Regions from separate parts of the Bacillus sp. AC266 genome, predicted to be linked through region 2. Evidence: riboswitches for the same ligand, from Rfam matches in the RefSeq annotation. Region 2 holds a riboswitch; the other holds the start of a gene.
What was found. A riboswitch is a leader RNA that binds a small molecule or an ion and turns the genes downstream of it on or off. The one in region 2 is predicted to bind magnesium.
Positions count from the first base shown of each region.

Region 1 (8,198 bases), on a different contig from region 2:
TAGCCATAAAATTGCAGAACGTGTTGCATTGATGTTAGGTACTTCAGATGAATCAAAGAAAGCGTATTTCGATCTTATTAAAAAGGCTTATGGATGCCGTTCCACTGTGGTACATGGTCAACATGTTAAAGGAGAAGAAAGTGATTTTATTGAGATTTCAGAAAAATTGGATGGTATTCTAAGACTGCTACTTGTGGAAAAACATGAGATATTTTCAAAAAAGGATACAGAGATAGAGGCATTCTTTACTGATTTGCTTTTTACTACTAACTAATAAATCTATTTAATATACTCGAGATACCACCAAAATTTCAAATTTTCATGCTAGGTATATGGTGTTTACTATTACTAGGTATTACATACTAGGTTTACGTGAACATTTTAATATAAACTGTAATTGTCACAAATTCATGATCCACCTAAGGGTTCAGTACCAGCAACTTCTAAAGAAAATGTAAAATAAGATAATCAAGTTGAGAAATCTAACTCAAAAAGAACGGGGCAATTTATGCGCGGTTCTTTTTGTATATCCAGGAATTATAGTTAGCAATAACATGAAATTCATTTTCTCATAGTTAATTAACCCTAAATATAAATCTTTCTAAAAGAATCCTACATTCTTACACAAAATTAATTGGATTTCAATCTGTAAATCTATAAAATTTAAGTTTAGACTTTCTTGTCTAAATAGTTTGGAATTTCATGTCCTTGTACAGTTCTACAATAGGGGAAGAGGATAACTCTGATTTCCTCAAGTGTTCGTTAAATTCCCATTTAACGAACAGATAGATAGAAGGGGGATATAATACTAATATGATATACGTACACATGTTTACAAATTGGCAAGTGATTTGGATAGAGACTCCAAGACTTATGAAATCGCATTTATGCAATAATTATATATTATAATTATCAAACTTAATTTTATTGAAAATTGATATATTAAGCAATATTCCTATTGCTATTAAATTGACCATTAAAGAACTTCCACCAAAACTAACAAATGGAAATGGGGTACCAGTAAGAGGAAATAGTCCCGTAATACCACCTAAATTTACAATGGATTGCATACCAATCATACATCCTATACCAATTGCTATAAAACTTCCGAATGGATCTACACATAGTTGTGCAATTTTTAAGGAACGAAGAACGATAGTCAAAACCCCTGCCAATATAATAAATACACCAATAAACCCTAGTTCTTCAGAAACTATTGCCATTATAAAATCAGTATGTGGTTCTGGAAGATAACCGGTTTTTTGAATGCTATTTCCGAATCCACGTCCAGTAATTCCTCCAGAGCCAATGGCAATAAAAGAATTTACAAGCTGATATCCTTTTCCTTGCGCATCAACAAAGGGATTGAGAATTGTAGTAATACGTGTCTTTTGAACTTCTGACAAACTAAATTGAATTAAAAAGTATAAAAAAGGTAACCAAAAAATAGAACCGATTATAATTCTTTTAATTAATAGATTTACATTTATTCCAGAGCAAAGAAATATGCTAAAACCTAAACCTAATATTAAAAGTGCAGATCCTAAGTTTGGCTGTTTATAGATTAGGAAAAAAATTGCAGCTAAAAAAAATAAAAGTTTTCCGCTACCACTCCAAATATTTTTAGCTTGTTCTAGTCGTAATGCAAAAAAACGGGCTGTTACAAGTATTGTTCCTAATTTAAGAAATTCAGCTGGCTGTATTCCAAAGATCCATGATTGAGCATTATTTACCACTTTTCCTTTCCACAAAACCATAATTAATAAAAAAATTCCCCCAACCATAATACAGATAGAGACTATTCGTTTTTTCCATATTTCATATGGGAGAATAGCACAAACTATTAACCCTATTGTTCCTAAAAATAGCTTTGTTAATTGAGAATCAACAAAATGCCTACTGTTATAACCGTAATGTTGAACAGCAACAATGGAGCTCGCGCTATACATCATGATAATACCTAAAGTACATGTTATGAATAGAGGGAGGAGCAATAGATAATCGAGTTTTAATATTTTTTTCATTTTAATATCCTCCTGATTACATTTGCTAATGATTAGAATCTTGTTCTCATCAACTACTAAATAGTATTCTTGTTTTGAAAGATTCTATAGCTTACACCCTGTTTTCTTACGCAAAAATCCCCCCTAGTTACATACTAGGGGGGATTTAAATTGGCATGACTAAATAAAGCTTTCCTCCCCCTAGTAGAGCTTTGGCACTATACAACGTAAAGTAATGGAAATTGATTACTTAGCTATCTTAAGAAGGGCCTTAATCCGACAATTCCTGTTCTACCCATTGGCGTCTTTCGACATTTTTGGGCAATAGCCTGTGTTTGTATAGGAGCCTCACCTAACAGGTTTAGCAATATAAATTTTATGTATTTGTTTCGTGTAGCCAGCATAAATATTTTTTTTTTGCTTGTCAAGTAAGCATATTGCTAATTTTATATTCTTTATTGTTTTATGAATTTTGAGAAATAATGCAAGAAAATGTATTTAATCATCTCGTATAGATACTTATTTTCGGCCTGTAGTGGATAATTTGATTAAGTAGTTTAACCATATAAATTTGATAAACAGTAAAGAAGATTTTAATCATAAAATAAGATTTTTGAAGAATGTTCTTTTGAAGTACGGTATGACTAATAATTCAACTCCTGCTATAAAGTTACAAATTAATCATAAACAATAAGTTTCCTATACGAAATTTCATATATTTTATAACGTTTCTTCGAACTAATTGTATATAAATTTTATATCTTTTAAGTTGAATTTTAAATTTACAATAGAATCGAATTACATTTCTCTAAAAAAGAATTTATTATGAATCGAATTGAAAGTCAGTTGACAAATATTAAATTCTGGTTTAAATTTTGAAGTAATTCAATAATCTTTGTTAGGTGAGGCTCCTGTATAGAGAAACGCTGCTGCCCAAAAATGTCGAGAGACGCCAATGGGTCAACAGGAACGGTCGGATTAAGGCCCTTTTTAATGTAGCTGGTTATAAAAACCTATGCTATACAGTGCTAAAACTCAACGAGGGAGTGGTATACGATTTGATAGAAAGGCACCTCTGGGATTTTTGCAGAGCTGTCTTAATAATCATTTATTTGTATTGTAAAAAACCTTTACTCCTTTTTGAGTAAAGGTTTTTTGTTTAATGTTATTTATTTTTATCTTGTCTATATTCAAAAAGGAGGTAGTTCTAAATAATAAATTGATTGCAATGTAACTATTAATGCTCTAATGAAAATTTTAGACAGATAAAATAACACAAAACCACTCATGAAACTCTAGAGTCTCCCTTAGCAATATAAGGAGGAGTTAACATGAAGAAATTATTAAATGAATTACTTGTAACCCAAAATAATTTGGATGCAGAGAAAGTTTTACGTCATCCGTCGTATGATATTGCGCAAGAAGTAAAACGGTTTTCAATTGCAGATCAAGTCATATTACTAGATAAGATTCCTGTATTAAAAAGCTCAAAAATTCTTCAACATTTGAATACAGAAGAAAAATATAATATCTTAATTCAATTATCTGAAAACAAAGCTAAAAAGTTACTAGATTTACAACCGATTGATGAAACAGTAGATCTACTTCTAGCGGTTCATCCGGAAAAACAAGCTAAATTAATGGCGTATTTAAATAAAATTACAAAACATAATGTAAAAAAATTAATGGCTTTCAAACCTGAAACGGCAGGAAGTCTTGTCACAAGTGATTTTGTTGCAGTTAGAGGGAATTGGTCAGTAAAAATGACATTGAAGTACATTAGGGAGCATTCTGAAAATGTAGAATCAATATCTTATATCTATGTTCTTGATAGTCATGGTTATCTTAAGGGAATCGTTTCCATACATGAGTTATTACTAGCAGCAGATGAAGAGATATTATCTACTATCATGATTCAAGAGGTAATTTCAGTACACCCTGAAGTTGATCAGCAAGAAGTTGTAAAAAAGCTACTGAATTATAATTTAGCAGCATTACCCGTAACAACAGCAAATAATGAAATGATTGGTATTATAACATTTGATGACGTAATGAATGTTATGGAAGCAGAAGCTACAGAAGATATCCAAAAGTTAGGCGGAAGTGAACCGTTAAATCAATCTTACTTTGAATCTAGTATTTGGAGCATTTTCTTAAAACGTCTACCATGGTTATTGCTTCTTTTTGTTGCTGAAGCATATACAGGTACAGTACTAAAGTATTTTGAAGACGAAATTGAAACAGTAGTTGCCCTTGCTTTCTTTGTTCCATTATTAGTAGGTACTGGAGGGAATACAGGAACACAGGTTGTAGCAACAATTACTCGTGCAATTGGTATTGGAGAGGTGAAATTTAAAGACATTTTCCGTGTAATGAAAAAGGAGTTTGCAATTGGCATGCTTCTCGGACTTGCACTTGGGGTAGCTGGGCTCACTCGTGCTTATATGTTAGGGGTTGGAACAGAAGTTGCACAAGTTGTAGCAATCACTTTATTATTTATTGTTATTTGGGCTTCGCTTGTCGCAGCTGTTTTACCTTTGATTTTGAGAAAATTTAAATTAGATCCTGCAGTCGTTTCTGGTCCATTTATTACAACATTTGTTGACGGAACAGGATTAGTAATATATTTCTTGGTTGCAAAAACGTTATTAAATTTGTAAATATAAACTGAAATAAATAAGAAATATAGAATAAGTATTTTGCCTTGCTTGCTAAGACATAGTGGGGAACTCGGGAATGAGGAAAACAAACATTTTTGTCTTTAGGTAAATAATATTTTAAAGGATTCATTGAATGTAATTAATGCCGGAGGATAAAACTATGAAACATCTAAGAAAAATCTTCAAACGAATTTTGCTTCTTTTTTCTATTTTCATGCTTATTGGCATAGGAATATTATTTGGTACTAACTATGGCCGAGATCTTCGTGTAACAATCGCTGGGAGTATACTAACTTCTCAGCATCCACAATATGCGAAATATACATTCCTGTCCCAAAAAGAACTAGATAAACTGCAAGATAGAATTAATCATCCGAAATGGTCAAACAGTGATGAGGCTATTTATAAAAAAATAGCAGGAAAAAGATTAGATGAACTAAAAAATCAGCCATTAAAAATTGATGTAGAAACGATTAAAAGTAACAAAGATAGTCGTTTTCTTTTCGAAGGAAAATTAGTCACTATTAGTAACCCTTTCAATGTTAAACTTGTTAGCCATCAAGGGACACAGGGCGATAAAAGGGGAGAAAAAATTAGCGTAATGGCAAAACGTAATAATTCACTTGTTGCTGTGAATGCAAGTGGATTTGCTGATGAAACAGGAAGGGGTGGAGGAAATGTTGCAACTGGAATAGTAATAGAAAATGGGAAAGCAATTGATACAAATATAGATAAAAATACCCCTACAATTATTACGGGCTTAACAAATTTTGGACAAATGATAACAGGGAATTATTCTACCCAACAACTTTTGGATAAACAAGTCGTTTCCGCAGCAGGATTTATGCCACAGTTAATTGTAAATGGAGAAAAAATGATAACAGAAGGGGATGGTGGTTGGGGCTCTGCTCCACGAAGTATTATGGCCCAAAAAGAAGATGGTACACTAATGTTTCTAGTGATAGACGGTAGGCAAACACATAGCATAGGTGCCACGTTAAAAGAGTGTCAAGATATTCTATATGAAAAAGGAGCAATAAATGCAATGGCTATGGATGGAGGATCTTCTGCTACGCTATATTTAGGGGGAAAGGTTATAAATTCACCATCCACATTATCTCATGAAGATCGTTATTTACCGAATGCTTGGGTGGTAACAGCAAATTCGAAGCAAAAAATAAAGATGACAATAGATGGAGAAAAAGTAAATCCCAAAACATTAGATAAATTTGATACAAACTTTACTTCACAATAGGTATAAATAATGGAAAGCAAAAATAGGGGATATTGTTCAAAAAGAAAGCAAAAAAATACGCACCCGTGGCGGCGCGAGTAGGAATTATGATTGGCAGTATAATTATATTCAATAATTTTATAGATATTCCTCATGTTTTGTATCAGGGTCTGAACCAGATGTGAATGTTGTATTTAAAGTTGTGCAATTAGATGATGAAAAGTTCAAGAATTATATAGAAGGGGAACTTTACACTCGTATTGTAAATGCTTTTGAACCGATTATCTTTCTGATTAAGGCCGTGCCCTATCCGATAACATCTGTTGTAGCGTAATGCAGTGGACTTATTCATTATGATTGGTAGCCAGGATCGGTGATTCTCACAAATATCTTGCTCTGGACATGGTTATATAGTAGTTAAAATAATCCCATTATTTATGAGACTACTTGTTGAGATTAGTAGTCCAATAAATATAGGGCTTTTCTTTTGGGAAAATAGGCTTATATAACATAGTCATGTGCGGATACATAATCCTTGGGGTGATGATGATAACCAAGAAACTGATTCGAATCAAAACTTCCGTAATTCATCTTTTGATGGAAAACGTGGAAAACAAGGTGATACAGTTTATCGAGAGTTTATTCCTGCATTAGATCAGAATACTCTGTTTGATTTGGCGAATAAAATGAACAACGCCCTTAACGCTGTAAGAGGCACCTCTTATACCGTTCAACAGGCAGTAGGACTCTATCCGACATCAGCGACTTCAGATGATTATGCCTATAGTCGGCATATTGTCGATTCAAGTAAGAATAAAATTTATGCTTTTACAATAGAATTTGGGCAAGAGTTTGTCCCACCATATGAAGAAATGCGTCTTATAATAAAAGAGGTTAATGCAGCGATGACAGAGTTTTGTCACTGCATCCAAAATAATAAATAATTGAGGAATACTTGAAGGATCGTTATTCCTACCATATGTACCTGGAGATAGGCTGATTCAGAAGAAAATGCAATTGATTTTTATCTAAGTAAATCAAGAGTTAAACAAGCAACTTTACATTTCTTAATCGTTGCATATTCTATAGCAATCCAAGCGTTGTAAGAAGCAAAACATATTCCCTGAAGATATAGAACTGAGAGAAGTTAGATATCTTAATTATGTAGTGGAACAAAATCATTATTTTATTTAGAAACGTGTACGTATAATACATTGAGAGAACAAGGATTTTATAAGTGTTCAAGATTTTAGATATTTCAAGCGGCGTTTCCCTAATTTTGCAAGATTTCAAAGCCTTCGCCATGCTTCAAGTACAATGCAAAGAATTTAAACAATCCATGCTTTTTATAAGAAAAAACGCAGTTTGCAACCAAACTGCGTTTTTTCTATATTTTGAATTGTACGCTATATAACTTTTCCTTGTTTAGAAACTTTACACCAGAACCTAAAATAGAATAAGTATTATTTTATTACAACTTATACATTATTCACATACTTCCATGTCCGAACTAATGCTTCTACGATTGGATTGATTACATCTTTGTCTATAAAATATGCATTATGAGCTAATGGATTCCAGCCTGTAAATAAATTTCCTACATTAATTTCTTTGTCTTCATTAACAGCTTTTGCATAAGTTTCATCAATATCTCTTAATGGATACCCCAATATGTCATCCTTATCATAAAAATTAATCCATTCACCCTGTAAACCTGGATAAAAATCCTTAAGCTTTGCTGAAGGAATATTTATAGGGCGATTAAAATTATAATATCTTAAGCTCCAAAGTGGTAGTGTCGTTCCTAACGTATAAAATAATGTTAGGGTTTCCCCCTTCTCTAAAGGTGATAAATTATTAGTTTCTGCATCTCTATCATTTAATTTGAACTGTAAATCATAGAAGTAGTTGCTTGTAATAACAGAACCTAAACTATGCGAGATTACACAAAGTGGGGCACTTTCTCCGGCTATGTTAACAAGTTCATTTAGATTCTGTTTAATTTTCTCATGGACCCTTTCATAGTTCTGCTTGGCGGTCTCTACAGGTTGATATGCAATTACATCACCCAAATAATGAATAACAAAATTTCTTAAATCATTGAAATGTAAATTCTTATTCAACACAATTGTTTGAAATAGTTTATTTTCTCTTTCAGCAAAGAGTTCTGCCCAATGGATAGGTTTAAACACTAATTGTGACGTTGGATTATCAACTATATCATTAAGTTGACTCGCAAATAGTTTTTTAATTTCTTCAATCATTTTATCTGCAAATTCAGCTCTTTGTTCACCTATACCA
Region 1 covers NZ_CEEDEC010000006.1:321,547-329,744, reverse strand. The annotation lists gene AC0IXC_RS23660 (hypothetical protein) at 1-274, shown strand, start outside; gene AC0IXC_RS23655 (FtsW/RodA/SpoVE family cell cycle protein) at 897-2,024, opposite strand; M-box (ykoK) riboswitch at 2,194-2,370, opposite strand; M-box (ykoK) riboswitch at 2,891-3,058, shown strand; gene mgtE (magnesium transporter) at 3,335-4,663, shown strand; gene AC0IXC_RS23645 (phosphodiester glycosidase family protein) at 4,824-5,918, shown strand; gene AC0IXC_RS23640 (M14 family zinc carboxypeptidase) at 6,416-6,841, shown strand; partial or broken gene AC0IXC_RS23635 (IS6 family transposase) at 6,896-7,088, shown strand; partial or broken gene AC0IXC_RS23630 (IS6 family transposase) at 7,097-7,295, shown strand; gene AC0IXC_RS23625 (chemotaxis protein) at 7,376-8,198, opposite strand, start outside.
Region 1: it holds a riboswitch for magnesium, as region 2 does, so the genes downstream of both, AC0IXC_RS23655 (FtsW/RodA/SpoVE family cell cycle protein) here and AC0IXC_RS14870 (P-type ATPase actuator domain-containing protein) in region 2, are expected to answer to the same signal.

Region 2 (8,198 bases):
ACCAATAAGTATAATGCGGAAGTTCAATATTTAAATGTAGATAGCAGGCCATCTTTTTAAGAAGGAAGTTACAAACATTTGTGAGAACATCCACCTGTGAGAGCAGGTTTATGGACATCTATAGATAACGGCATATGTGGGACTATATAAAAAGCCTTACGTTTTATACGTAAGGTTTTTTTGTTGAATAAATATACTCATGTTATCTCGATTTACCTGTAAAGTTCCCATAATAAATATAGCACTTGCGGTCTTCATCAATTTCTCTTGAATCGAGGGTGAATTCCAAATGTATTCCATCCCGTTGAATATATATAATATCTGAATGGAGAGAGGGTAATATATCCTCGTAATTCCAAATATCTTTACTTTCTATCATAATTGAGCAGGTTTCCTTTAGTTCTCTAATTTCAAAACCTATGTGCGAGTATGTAGGATCTGAAGGGTCGTTGGAAAAAACTTCTTTTTGTATATATAACACTGCTGTTCCGTCTGGATCTACTGAAGTTGCAGTAACGATATATGTATTTCCATCTTTTATAAAATATTCACAAGTCATGCGCGCGACAATTTCAGAATTAGAAATATTTGCGTAGTTCCATAAAGCTGGATACCCGTTTGTTTCATCATTGAGCCGATATTCCAATCGCATTTTATCCCTCTTCTTCCTTTTTCTTCTACTTTATCATGACATCTTATATAATAGAAATATAATTTAAAAAGGGGAGTGCAAAGGTGACAAAAACGAAATGGCTAGTAGGTGGTGTCCTAACATCTTTAATGACGGGCACTTTATTTGGCTGCGCGCAAGATATTCCCCCCGAACCGAATGATAATAGTTGTTCTGATTGGGATTGGGATGATGAGCTTGGTGTTTGGCAGTGTGATGATAGTAGTTCAGGTTATCGTGGACATTACTTTTATGGTGGTACATACTATCAAAATAAATCCACCTTCAAAAATTCATCAGAGTTTAAAACTTATCAATCTTCGGCCGAATTTAAAGGTGGAATTGGAAGCGGTTCAAAGGGAGGATTTGGGGGCTAACATATGTCGCAATACATAAGGGATCGAAAAGAGTTTTATTCGAAATATCCGAATTTTTGGTCGGATTTATATGAATGTGAGTATAGTTTGTTTCATGTTTTCCCGATAACAGAGCAAACGATGAAACAATTACAAGTAGCAACTGAACGAATGGGGAAAATATTTTTTAAGACTGCTAGAATTCTTCGGAATGTATCTAATGAACAGCTTCTTGAACTCGGTTTTCCAACTACAAGCTTGCCTTTTATTAGACTGAAAGGGATGTATCCTGAATCTGTTATTTCACGATTTGATTTTGCTTTAACAGAGGATAATCGTATTAAAATGCTTGAGTTTAATAGTGATACTCCAACTTTTATTGTGGAATGCTTTCAAATGAATGGAAAAGTTTGTGAAGAACTTGACTATGATGATCCAAATGCAAATCAAGAGCGCTTACTTTCTTCTGGTATTACAAAAGCCGTAATGGAGTTTACAAAAGGAATGGAAGATCCAAATGTTGTTTTCACAGCTCATCCTGAACATATAGAAGATTGGAATACGACTATGTATTTGAGTGGGCTATGCCATGTTGAAAATAAAGTAATGCCAATGACAGAACTTAGAATTACAGATGATGCTTTAGTAGATAGAGATGGTGTACCAATTGATGTTTTGTATCGCCAAACATATCCAATTGAAGACTTAATTGAAGATCAAGATCCCGAAACGGGGGATTTGGTGGGAGTAGAACTTTTGCAACTTGTAAAAGAAGGAAAGCTTTTTATTATAAATCCTTTGTCGGCCTTTTTACTTCAGCCGAAATCAATTCAATGTCTTATTTGGGGATTAGCAGAAGAAGGTGCTTTTTACACAAGTGAGGAACAAAAGTGGATTAAAGAATATATGCTTCCTACATATTTAGAGCCAGATTTATTTTTTGGGAAAAGTCCGTTCGTTCAAAAACCTTCGTTCGGTAGGGAAGGTGACACGATTACGATTCGTGATAAGGATACAAATATTATGATTCGAAATGCACATGAAACGTATAAATCGTCACTGCCTATATTTCAGAAATATACAGAGCTTCCAGTTGTATTTTTGGAAACTGAAAAAGGAATTGAGAAGCTGTCGTACGTGTTTGGGGCTTTTTTAATTGCTGGAAAAGCGAGCAGCATCGGTATACGTGCCGGAGAAAAAATTACGGGAAATGAATCGTATTATTTACCGGTAGGTATTAAGAAGGAGGAAAATAAATGATTAAATTTTTACTATATTTAGCAGTATCACTTGTACTTTTGTGTATCGGTCTTTTTCTTATGGAAGTGACAACGAAAGTTAAGGAATTTAAGTTAATGGCTCAAGGGAATAAAGCGGTAAGCTATGTACTTGGAGGAAGACTACTTGGTCTTGCTATCGTTTTATATTCAACGGCTGCTAATTCTATTTCAATTCTTGATATGGTTTCATGGGGAGCTGTTGGGATTTTAGCTCAAATTATTGTCTTTTATTTAGCGGAATGGCTTACACCACGTTTTAATATTAATAAAAGTCTTGAAGAAGATAATCAAGCAGTTGGTCTTTTCCTTATGTTTTTATCACTTTCCATCGGAATTGTAATTGCTGGTTGTGTAACGTATTAAAACCCTTACATTTTAACGTAAGGGTTTTATTTTTCATTTGCTAATTTTTTGCAATATGTGTTCAATTAATTTATGTAGCCGAACGCTGAGCAGGATGCGTATTAGTGTACTAATAAACTCGAGATAGTTATTGTAATAAGGACAAGTTTCCATACAAAGTGTTGACATCTATTTTAAATAAGAGTAACATTTTCTATGTAATTATAATAAGTCTCTGTTAGGTGAGGCTCCTGTATAGAGAAATGCTACTGCCCAAAAATGTCGAGAGACGCCAATGGGTCAACAGGAATGATCGAATTAAGGTTTTTCTTAACGTAGCTGGTAATGAACCTATGCTATACAGTGCTAAAACTCGGCGAGGGAGAGGTCCATAGATTTCTAATTGTATTATATTAGGAATCGCTTATTTGTGTATGCAATGACCTTTGCTCTCTTATGAGTAAGGGTCTTTTTTGTTAGCAAACTATGAGTAATTTCATAGTATAGATTATAACTAAAAAATTAAAGAGGAGGTGAGGAGCATGTCAAATTCTGACTCGGTTCCGTTACCCATATACTTCAAATCAAAAATATATGATGTAGGCAGGAAACGACTTGTTCCTCCCTCTATATTTATCATAATGTAGCGTTTATTCGAGTATTTAAGCGCTAGACACTTTCACAGTAAAGTGGATAAATTGAGAAACAAAGCGTTTCTTCCTATGTTGTAAAGGAGGAGACGATAATATGTTATATGTAAATAAAAGTGTGGGTAACACTTCGTATAAATTAAGTAAAAAAGCAATGAAAGAACAAACAATGCTTCAAAAAAATAAAGATTTATTAATTGAAATCGCAACAAGAGATGTAAAATCTGTATTTGCGTATTTTAAAACAACAAGAGACGGACTATCTATGAAAGAGGCACAAAAGCGTATTCAAGTATACGGACGAAATGAATTAACTTCAAAAAGAGCGCGTATTGCGGAAGTAATGATGAAGCTAAGTGGAATGATCCCAGGTCTTTCAAAACAAAATATGGGTGATGAATTACAATGTGAAACAGTTACTGTTTCTAGAGTAGCTGGCTGTAGCGTAACAGGGCTAAACAGTGAACTAAAAATGATGAAATTACCAGTACAAGAGCTTGTACCTGGAGATATGATTTTTCTTGCAGAGGGCGATACAGTGCCAGCAGATGTACGTATTATTTATGCAAATGATTTATTAGTAAATGAATCTATGCTGACAGGAAACGATGCTAGTATTGAGAAATTTGAAAGTTGCTATCATCTTGAACGTAAACGATTTATTCCATTAAAACGGATGAAAGACTATAATCCACTTGAACTTGAAAATGTATGTTTCAAAGGTACGTATATTGTTGACGGAAATGCAAAGGCTGTAGTTGTTTCGACAGGTAAAAATACGTATTCAGGAATACTTCATACTTGTTGCGGTAGAATGTCTTAATGTGTTAATGATGCTAAATATACAAAAACAATGTATAATAGACAAAGTTGAACAAAAACGTAGAATGGTAATCTATATATAACCTTACGTGATAACGTGAGGTTATTATTTTTTGTTAGTAGGAGAGGAATTATGAAAAAAGTATTATTAGTTGATGGTATGGCACTATTATTTCGTGCTTTTTACGCAACAAGTGTATATGGACAATTTATGAAACGACAAGATGGTACCCCGACGAATGGGATTCATGGTTATATGAAGCATTTATTAACAGCAACACAAGCAATCGAACCAACGCACATTGTAACGTGCTGGGATATGGGAAGTACGACATTTAGAACGGAATCTTTCTCGAATTATAAAGCAAATCGTGCAGCACCGCCGGAAGAATTAATTCCGCAATTTGATTTAGTGCAAGAAATGACTGCGAAATTATCTATGCCTGTAATCGGTATGAAAGGTTATGAAGCGGATGATTGTATCGGTACGCTTGCAAAACAATATTGCAATGAAGCGGAAGTTTATATTTTGACAGGTGATACAGATTTACTTCAACTTGTTGATACGAATGTTACAGTTATGCTTCTTCGTAAAGGAATTGGAAATTACGAGTATTACACACCGGAAAAAATCATGGAAGAGAAAGGTGTAGAACCTTGGCAAATTGTTCATGCGAAAGCTTTCATGGGAGATACAAGTGATAATTATCCGGGTGTAAAAGGTATTGGTGAAAAAACAGCGTATAAGCTGATTCAAGAATACGGGACAGTATCGGCAGTGCTAGAAAATATAGCATCATTAACGAAAGCGCAGCGCACAAAAATTGAAAGTGATTTAGAGAATTTAAATATCTCTTTACAATTAGCGCAAATTCATTGTGAAGTTCCAATTTCATGCTTATTAGAAGAAGGGTTACACACAATGGACGAAGAAAAACTACGCTTTGTTTGTAACGAAATGAATTGGGGAAGACCTGAAATATTAATTAATATGCTTTAAAGAGCATGGAAAGGTTGATCAAATATATTTTTGATTAACCTTTCTTTTTTTGTTCACAAAGTTGTCAGAAAATAAACGAAATTTTCATCTGAAGTTCAAATGGAATTCACAACAATCAATTATTATAAGGACACACAGATAAATCCTTATCTTTTATATAAACCATCCCCCAAGGAGGAAAATAAACATGCGAAAAAAAGTGAGAAAATCCTTTAAACAATTATTAATAGAAAATAAACAATCCCTACTAACTAATAAAGAGAATATGAAAGAAATTGAAGAACGGATTGAGAAACGACATGTAGCATATAGTGCTGCTAGCAATTGATAATTTTGTTTATGAAAAAAGCTTGTAGTTTGGATATTATCCGAACTACAAGCTTTTTCTTTTTTGATTAACGCCACCAAATCCAAGTCCAAAAGTAATTTCGTATATTTCGAGGAGTAATGCGTATGAAACGTTCACCGTCAAAGAAACAATTTAAATTTGGAAGTGTTTCATCTGGATTTTCTGGAATGAAGGTGACGATGTTTTCGTTACTTGTAATGGTTACTGTGATTGGTGGATCGGTAGGAGAGACTTGAAGTTGTAAAGAAACGTTTGCCTTGTTTTTAAATTCATTATTAATAGGTGGACTTATCACTTGTACTGTGAATAACACGATAATTGTTTCGTTCGGTTCCAAATTAGTAGCGACTAGGAAACCGATATTCGGATTCGCTAGTGGAGAGCGTTCCCCATTAATGAAGACCGTACCGTTCATAAATTGTAAACCTGCTGGAATGGTGTCTTGTAATGAAATATTTGAAAGTGAAATCTCGGAAGTATTCGTAATACGCACTGTATAATCAAAATATTGGTTTAAATAAGCAGAGCTGACGGAAGCATTTTTTATCACTGCTGCCGTTATAAATTGAACGGGTATACGAACAATATTCGAATTGACAATGAAAATAATAATTGGATCCTGTGGTGTCAATTGGAAAGCAGCTGTAACTGTTGCGGAATTGATAATTGTACTGTTTGAAGGGATAGAAGTTACGAGAACTTTAAATGTTATAGTTGCTACTCCATCTGCCGATAAGGAACCAATGTTAATACCAGTGTCTGGTCGAATATTTGGAACCGGAGTACCGTTAATTGTTACACTGTTTTCTATAAATGTTGTACCAGCTGGAATCATATCTAAAACGGAAGTACTTACTGTAGGAATTGGGGAATGATTAAATACCTCTAATGTGAATGTAATAATATCTCCTATAACGACAGAAGATTTGTCAGCGTTTTTCTCAATGCGCACCATTGGATCAACGATCGTTGTTGTAACGGTATTTGTTTGCTTTGTAATTGTAATAGGTGGTTCATTCGGATCAATGGTAACAGTATAGGAAACAGAAGCGTCGTTATTGATAGCAGTTTGAAGAGTCGAAGAAGATATTGTTACTTGGAACGTAATGACAACAGATTCATTAGGAGCAAGGTTTCCTAATGGAATACCATTTTCAGGATTCGCATTAGGCTGATTGATCCCGTTAATCGTAACACTGCCAGTAATGAAAATTGTATCTACTGGTACGGTGTCTATGGCAAGAAGGTCTTCAATCGTTACATTACCGCTATTAGTAATTGTAATTGTATACGTTAAAGTTTGACTAGGTAATGCATTCGTGGCATTAACAGATTTTATGGCAACGACATTATCATTTTGGACAGTTGTTGTGACAGTATTTGTTGTAGTCGTATTTGTAACAGGTAAGTTATTTGGATTGACTATATAGTTAAAAGTAGTAATTGCTTTGTTGTTGAGTTCATTTGGTGTTGGAATAGAAGTTACAGTTACTTGGAATGAAGCGATGGCATCTCCACCTACAATTATAGTACCAATTGGTATGCCGCTTACTGGATTAACTCCCGGAACAGTTTCTCCGTTTACAATGACACTATTTTCTATAAACGTAGTACCTTGAGGAATAATATCTTGAATGACTACATCATCTGCTGAAACATTACCAGTTTGATTTAGTGTAATCGTATACGTTAACGTATCACCGACCGTTGCAAATGCAAGGTCAACAGTTTTATTGCTATTTAAATTCGCGTGATGAATTTCTGTTACGGCAGCTGATGAAATAATAGTTTCGGTAATAGGTGGCCTATCTGGTACCGTGTATTCATATTCAATTGTACTCGTGTTAGAGATTGGATTTGTTTGCGGAATGGAAATAACCCGGACTTGGAATAGAATAGTTGCTGTCGTATTAGGCGGAATGTTATCAATTTGTATACCGCTAAGTGGATTGTCATTTGGACGAGCGGTGCCATTCACAATAACACTGTTCTCTATAAAGCTCGTATTTGCTGGGATGATATCAGTAACGATAATGTTTTCTACTTGTATATTCCCATTGTTTGTGATGGAAATTGTGTAAGGGATGATAGTTTGTAGGTCAGCATATTGGATAGGCGTTGTTTTTGTTGCAATTACATTAGCAGAAATAACTTCAGTGAAGGTAATATTACTAGTCGATATTTGTTCTTCACCATTAATTGTATAACGAGAAGTGGATTGATTTTGAATACGACCGCTAGCTGGAAGAGCTAACACAGTAACGGAAAACGTGACTGGGATAGAAATGTTAGGAGCAATCGTTCCTACAAGTATACCAGTACTTGGATTCGCGTTAAGCTGAGGAATATTATTTACTAAAACGCTACCGTCTATAAAGGTTGTTCCATCAGGTATGTTGTCTGTAAATACAACAGCAGTAGCATCTGTATTTCCTATATTCGTTAAAGTTGTTGTATAAGTTAAAATGTCGCCAATCGTTACAGAAGTCGAATTAACAGTTTTCAGTGAAACGATATCGGCATCATTAATTTGGACGAAAGTAGTATTGGAAGTAGTAGATTTTTGAATTGGTGCAAAGTCAGGATTGAAAATAAAGTCGTAGACGATGTTTGCAGTATTAGGCGTTGGATTTAAAGCTGGTAAATTCGTAACGGAAACTTGGAACGTTATTGTAGTCGCTTGCCCTGACGCAATATTAGGAATGAAAAAGCCGATATTCGGATCTGCT
Region 2 covers NZ_CEEDEC010000003.1:330,010-338,207, reverse strand. The annotation lists RNA gene ssrS (6S RNA) at 1-147, shown strand, start outside; gene AC0IXC_RS14890 (hypothetical protein) at 203-652, opposite strand; gene AC0IXC_RS14885 (hypothetical protein) at 736-1,047, shown strand; gene AC0IXC_RS14880 (glutathionylspermidine synthase family protein) at 1,051-2,286, shown strand; gene AC0IXC_RS14875 (DUF350 domain-containing protein) at 2,283-2,669, shown strand; M-box (ykoK) riboswitch at 2,876-3,041, shown strand; gene AC0IXC_RS14870 (P-type ATPase actuator domain-containing protein) at 3,396-4,121, shown strand; gene AC0IXC_RS14865 (5'-3' exonuclease) at 4,254-5,120, shown strand; gene AC0IXC_RS14860 (FbpB family small basic protein) at 5,308-5,448, shown strand; gene AC0IXC_RS14855 (DUF7507 domain-containing protein) at 5,516-8,198, opposite strand, start outside.